DNA from 3 places in the Parapedobacter deserti genome. Region 1 is predicted to be linked to each of the others. Evidence: riboswitches for the same ligand, from Rfam matches in the RefSeq annotation. Region 1 holds a riboswitch; each other region holds the start of a gene.

The links. Region 1 has a riboswitch for S-adenosylmethionine ahead of metE (5-methyltetrahydropteroyltriglutamate--homocysteine S-methyltransferase). Riboswitches for the same ligand answer to the same signal wherever they lie in the genome.
Region 2: another riboswitch for S-adenosylmethionine. It lies ahead of ACFOET_RS20815 (amidohydrolase); the one in region 1 lies ahead of metE (5-methyltetrahydropteroyltriglutamate--homocysteine S-methyltransferase).
Region 3: another riboswitch for S-adenosylmethionine. It lies ahead of ACFOET_RS09170 (O-acetylhomoserine aminocarboxypropyltransferase/cysteine synthase family protein); the one in region 1 lies ahead of metE (5-methyltetrahydropteroyltriglutamate--homocysteine S-methyltransferase).

What each region holds. Positions count from the first base shown of each region.
Region 1 covers NZ_JBHRTA010000016.1:154,846-157,110, reverse strand. Annotated here, with positions in the region: gene metE (5-methyltetrahydropteroyltriglutamate--homocysteine S-methyltransferase) at 1-1,288, opposite strand, end outside; SAM riboswitch class I at 1,369-1,472, opposite strand; gene ACFOET_RS06150 (response regulator transcription factor) at 1,514-2,203, opposite strand.
Region 2 covers NZ_JBHRTA010000062.1:139,499-141,763, reverse strand. Annotated here, with positions in the region: gene ACFOET_RS20815 (amidohydrolase) at 1-1,281, opposite strand, end outside; SAM riboswitch class I at 1,397-1,500, opposite strand; gene ACFOET_RS20810 (helix-turn-helix domain-containing protein) at 1,795-2,178, shown strand; gene ACFOET_RS20805 (methionine aminotransferase) at 2,235-2,265, shown strand, end outside.
Region 3 covers NZ_JBHRTA010000030.1:62,412-64,676, reverse strand. Annotated here, with positions in the region: gene ACFOET_RS09180 (glutamine synthetase III family protein) at 1-119, shown strand, start outside; gene ACFOET_RS09175 (DUF2721 domain-containing protein) at 179-625, opposite strand; SAM riboswitch class I at 732-846, shown strand; gene ACFOET_RS09170 (O-acetylhomoserine aminocarboxypropyltransferase/cysteine synthase family protein) at 1,109-2,265, shown strand, end outside.

The sequences.
Region 1 (2,265 bases):
TTCGCTCGGCAAACGGGCTCGTGCGCTTCGCGTCTTCATCCGTGATGTTTTTTACCCGCGTTTTCACATCGTCGCGGTGGATGAGGGAAGAGGTGCGGCGGCTTTGCTGCGCGTCGCGGTTGGCCTCGAAACGGGCTGTAACAGCGCTGCTAGCATCATCTGTAGCCAATGTGGCCAAGTCGGTTACTTCCGTAAGCTTTTGTTTTGCAAAAGCAAGCCAGTTTTTAACCTCGGCCGGCAGTGACTGCTCGTTATCTTCCAGATCCAGGTCGAACGGAACGTGCAGCAACGAACTGGACGGAGCAACCCATACCCGGTCGGCACCCAGCGCGTCGACTGCCTGTTTGATCTTTTGGAGCGATGCCTCATAATCATTTTTCCAGATATTGCGACCATCCACCACACCAAGCGACAAGCTAAGGCCGGCAGGCACGTTGTTCAGCAATTCGTTAAGTTGGTTTTCGCCGCGCACCAGGTCGATATGGAGCGCTTGTACGGGCAAACTCAATGCGGTACGCGCGTTTTCGCGCAACGATTCAAAGTAAGTTGCGACAACGAGCTTGCTGCCCTTTGCTGCAGCGGCAAGACGCCCGTATACCGCTTGGTAAAGCGCGCGTGTCTTATCGTCGATATCCAGCGCGAGGAACGGCTCATCAAACTGTACCCATTCAGCTCCCGCTTGGGCCAGTTTGCCGAGAATTTCTTCGTATACCGGCAACAGGCGGTCGATTAAGTCGAGGCGATCGAAGCCGGCTTCTTTCTCTTTGCCCAATAATAAGTAAGTGATTGGGCCGATCAGCACCGGCTTAGTGGTGATGCCCAGTTGTTTTGCCTCATTAAATTCGCTGACCGCCTTTTCGGAGGTAAGCCGAAATTGCTGGTCTTTAACAAATTCGGGGACAATGTAATGGTAGTTGGTATCGAACCATTTGGTCATTTCCATGGCGGTGACGTCCAAGCCATCTTGCTGAAAGCCGCGGGCCATCGCAAAATATAAATCAAGGTTATAGGAAGAAGCTCCTTCCAGCGTGAACCCTTGATAGCGGGCGGGAACTGCACCAACAGTAAGCGTGAGGTCCAGAACTTGGTCGTAGAACGAAAAGTCATTCGAAGGAATCAGGTCTATGCCTGCCTCCTGTTGGGTCTTCCAATTGCTCTCCCGGATGGCTTTTGCGGCTTGAAGCAGCTCGTCCCGTCCGGTCTTCTTTGCCCAATAGGCCTCATTAGCTTTCTTAAGTTCGCGTAAGGCTCCGATGCGCGGATAACCCAAATTATTGGTTTTTAACATGAGATATAAATAAAGTATGACAATTTACAACACCGCTGTTTACTATTGCTTTGGGGAGAGGGCACAAGGTGAGTTGTGTCTGCTTATTTTTCCCGCCTACCAGCGGGTAGAATTTAGCACCTTGTCTGGTGACAGGTTGCTAAGGCTTCACAGGGTCCATTCCCTCTGCCTTTCTCCATAAGCGGCGGCTAATATCGGAATTAGGATTGGAATTTGCAAAAATAATTAACTCACCAACAGCTTATACCCCTTGCCATGCACGTTTACGATTTCTACTTTGGGGTCATCGCGAAGGTATTTACGGAGTTTGCTCAAGAATACGTCCATACTCCGGCCGTTGAAGTAATTATCGTCATGCCAGATTTTGAGCAGGGCCTCTTCCCGGGTAAGCACGTCATTTTTTTTGAGGCAGAGCAGCCGCAGCAGTTCGGCTTCTTTGGTCGACAGCTTTTGCTGTTGCCCGTTGTAGGTAATCTGCTGGGTAACATAATCGAAGTGGTAGTCGCCAATCCGGAATTTATCGGGAAACTCTTCTTCGGCCTGCTTTTCCCTTGATGCCCGTTTGAGCAAAGCATTGATGCGGAGCAGCAGCTCCTCCACGCGGAATGGCTTGGTGATATAGTCATCGCCACCGAGACCGAAAGCTTCGGACTTGTCTTCCATCATCCCTTTAGCGGTAGCGAAAATGATGGGTATGTCGGCGTTGATTTTACGGATTTCCTTGCCCAGTGTGAATCCGTCCTTGCGGGGCATCATGACATCGAGAATGCAGAGGTCAAATTTTTCCTTGTTGAACTGGCGGAGCCCCTCGTCCCCATCTTTGCAGAGCACAACCTCAAATTTTCCCTTAAGCTCCAAATAGTCTTTTAAGATGTCGCCCAGGTTGGGGTCGTCTTCGGCTAATAGAATTTTCATAGAATAATTTGTTTTGTCGGCAAAGATGTTTCGTATGCGATCATTGTTCCTGATTTGTTAAG
Region 2 (2,265 bases), on a different contig from region 1:
GTTGATGAGCGACTTCGTGCCGATGGTCGTACCGCCGGAAGCGACGTTCTGCCAACTGTGGCCGGGGCTTCCCGGAACAAAACTCGCGGTACCGAAAGATACCGTGGGCACATTCCAGCTCACGTCGCCAACATCTGACGAGCCACCGCCTTGCGAGGGCGTTTCATCCGCCAGCGGTTGCACTATTGCTGCATTTTTCAGCACCGTGTCTGCCAAGCCTAGCCCTTTGGCGATTCCCGCAGCAAAAGTCCGCTCGCGCTCGTCATAGTGTACTCCCCCCACGCGTTCCAGGTTTTTCTGTACCACCTCAGCCAGTTTTCTATTCGGCAGTTTTTCATAAAAGCCAGCAATTATTTCGCTTGTCACGGTGGTCTGTGTACCCTTTGCTGCACCTTCCGCCGCTTGGTTGATCCACGACACCAAGTTCTGGAGCTCATCGCGTTTTGGGTGACGGATATAGTAGGAAACCGTGGCGATCTCCGGCACCACGTTCGGCGCCTCCCCACCGTTACTAATGACGTAATGGATGCGTGACGATGTGGGAACATGCTCGCGAAGCATATTGACCATGAAATTGAGCGCCTCCACCCCGTCGAGCGCCGAGCGGCCCTTGTCCGGATTGCCGGCTGCATGCGCAGGCTTTCCATGGAAGGTATAGTCTACCATTTGGATGGCCGTTCCTGTGCTTACCGTCACCGCATTTCGAGATGCAGGGTGCCAATCCAGTACCATGTCGATTCCGCTGAAGAAGCCATCTCTTACAAGATAGACTTTGCCGCCACCACCTTCTTCGGCGGGTGTGCCAAACACTTTGATGGTGCCTTGATGACCAGTGTTTGCTAACCATTCCTTGATTGCCACGGCACCTGCGACCGATCCGGTACCGAAAAGATTATGGCCACAGGCGTGACCGCCGCCACCTTTTTCCAAGGGCTTCCGATGCGGAACGGTATCTTGTGATATCCCTGGTAGCGCATCGAATTCAGCCAGAATGCCAATAACCGGGCCGCCGCTTCCGTAGGAGGCGATGAATGAAGTGGGCATTCCCGCCAGTCCGGTTTCGACGGTAAATCCATTGGCCTGTAAGTGTTTTTGAAGAATGCCTGAGCTCTCCGTTTCCAGGAAACCCAGTTCGGCCTTGTCCCATATATCCTTCTGCATTTGATCGTAGGTCTGGAAGGATTTATCGAGGTAGTTGAGTGGAACATCTTTGTTTTCCTGCCCAAACAGCAAAACCGGAATAGCGGCCGCAGCTAATAATAACAATTGCTTTTTTAACATGTTAACTTTGATTTGACTTGATACCATTACTAGTTCGTTTTGCTCCTGCTGTAGGCTTCTGCTTCGGGTGTCCTGACACTTCAGCATATGGCGTTGGGGATCGATGGTCGTTTTCCACTTATCTTTGCCTTCCTGTAGGAGGCGGGATTTAGCACCTTAATGTGGCTTCAGGTTGCTAAGACGTCTTCAGGCCATTCCCTCGGTCTTTCTCGATAAGCATGAAGTGAAAGAACTAATATGCGGCAAATGTAATTATTTAATCTACTAAATGCATAGATTTTATAAATTGTATTGCGTTTTGATGTTGTGATGACAAAATGCAAACTAAACAATAAGCAAAAATCCCTGTGTGACAGCTATCTGCGTTAATACATATTATAATCTATTAATTTAGTAGTCTTTAAATAAAAAGTAATACCTTTGCTCACGGAACAAAGGTAATGCAACGATATAACTTGAAAAACGCATAAATATTACGTAATCAGCGTATAGTTTATGCCTAATCGTTTCCATATGGCACAACAGGATATTTTGGCAAAAATAAAGCGGTATAGGAGAGATAGGGGACTATCACAGGCAAATATGGCGGAAGCGTTGCACGTTGCCCTGAAAACCTATCAGAATCTCGAGGTCGGCATTACCCGCGTTGATATCGATCGCCTTGGTCAAATAGCCGATGTCTTGGGCGTCACGTTGCATGATTTGCTGGATGGCCGCGGTAACGCAAACGAAGGCTCAGCCCGACTGATGAATGAAGAGAAAGTGTTGTACGACAAAATCATTATGAATAAAGAAGCCTATATCGCGCAGTTGGAAGACAGCATTCGCTTTTACCGGCAGATCCTTAGGGAAGAGACCGGGCTTTCCGATGAAAAAGTGAGCTCCGGGCGTACGTAGTTTAGCTATTCACGCTTGAAATGCTTAACCTTGCCTGACGATATGCCCATTAGCTGATGAATACCTTCACATCCAAATTGCCGGATA
Region 3 (2,265 bases), on a different contig from region 1:
ATGAAAAAGTTAAACCATATTTTGACAAAATCCGGTATCACCTCAACAAATTAGAACAGATCGTCGACGATCGCAAATGGCCGCTACCCAAATTGCGTGAGCTCCTGTTCGTAAGATAAACTTACCTTCCGCTAAACTTAAATTTCGTGGCCCCGGATACCGGGGCCACTTTTTATATTTATTTACGCTTATCGAGCTTCTTCTTGATATAGCCTACCAACGAAGATTCATCGCTCTGCTCCATATCGCTTAGCTCCAACTCCAGTGCCTTGTTACTCACTTGTATCTCGAGCAAGGAAATTATCAGCGAAACCGCAAAAAAAAGTAAACTGAGTGCGAACGTCAGCTCCGTAAGAAAATCATGCTCCACATAGATGCAATACATGCATAAAATACAGGTTACAAAACTCAGCACCCCCATGGCCTGCATATGACGGATCAATTTGAGTCGGTAACGGAGATTTCTGATTTGCCCATGTAAAACACCGCTCTTATTATGTTCAAGGTATTTGGCGTGCAAGCTCCTGACGAGCGCAGCCAGCGCCAAAAAACGGTTGGTATAAGCCAACATTATCAAACTGATGGCAGGAAAAAGTAATGCCGCGGTATTGAACGTAATCTTCATGGAACAAAAAAATCAAAAAAACTTTGCACAAGCAAATTGCAGCAACTATATTTGCACCCGTTGTGTGCATAACACACACAAATCAATACCTCGTCAAAAAGGTCTTGGTTTATAAAGAAGTGGCGAGAGACTGGCTCAATGACCCACTGGCAACCATCCGCAATCGGTGGAAAAGGTGCCAATTCCTGTCCCGACCAACGCCGGTCGGGAGCATATAAATTGATAAGACAATGAACACTACTTATTCATCAAGCAGCAATCATCGTTCCTACTTCGGAAGGTCGAAGCATTCTTACATGCTATGCATAACTACCACCCAGCGTATGCGAATGCGTGACAGGATGATGTGCATGCACTGTTGCAACTAAATCTCACATCATACGATTGATGTATGACTAGATGCCATTGGCTTCGGCCGCCTTATTGCGGCATCACGCTAACATAGAACATTTAACAAGAACATTAATAAAAAATCAATTAATCATGGCTAATCATCTAAAATTTGAAACCCTGCAAGTACATGCTGGGCAGGAAGTTGATCCAACAACTGGCTCACGGGCCGTACCCATTTATCAAACGACTTCGTATGTATTCAACAATGCCGAACACGGTGCTAATCTGTTCGCGTTGAAAGAATTCGGCAATATATACACGCGGATCATGAACCCCACCACGGATGTCTTCGAAAAGCGCATCGCAGCACTGGAAGGCGGCGTTGCAGCGTTGGCGGTGGCTTCGGGACAGGCGGCGCAGTTTATCGCGCTTACCAACATACTTGAAAGCGGGGACAATTTTGTCAGTGGCGCCAACCTTTATGGCGGCACTTTTAACCAGTTTAAGGTATCATTCAAGCGACTGGGCATTGAAGCGCGATTGGCAAAAGACGACTCCCCAGAGAATATTGAGGTCCTCATCGATGACAAAACCAAAGCCATATACGTCGAAACAATCGGAAACCCCAGCTACAGCATACCGGATTTCGAGCGGATTGCAGGTATCGCACAAAAATACGACCTTCCGCTAATTGTGGACAATACGTTTGGCGCAGCCGGATACCTCTTCAAGCCACTGGAACATGGTGCCCACGTGGTTGTCGAGTCGGCCACCAAGTGGATTGGCGGTCATGGCACCAGCATTGGCGGTGTAATCGTGGATGGAGGCAATTACAACTGGGGTAACGGCAAATTCAGACAGTTCAGTGAACCATCGGAGGGCTACCACGGTTTGATATTCAGCGAGGTGTTCGGGGCAAACGGCCCATTTGGCAACATCCAATTTGCAATCCGGGCGCGTGTAGAAGGGCTACGGGACTTTGGCCCCGCTCTGTCTCCATTCAACGCTTTCCTTTTGCTACAAGGCTTGGAAACCCTCTCCCTGCGCGTGCAACGCCATGTGGATAATGCCTTGGAGCTAGCGCGTTGGCTCGAAAGCCATCCACAGGTCGAAAAAGTCAGCTATCCGGGCCTAAAAACCCATCCGTATCATGGAAACGCGCAAAAATACCTCAAAAACGGCTTCGGCAGCGTGCTGTCATTCGTAATTAAAGGAGGTGCTGAAAAAGCAAACGCATTCATTGACGCGCTGCAATTGGTAAGCCATTTGGCTAACGTCGGCGACGCAAAAACGCTCATCATACATCC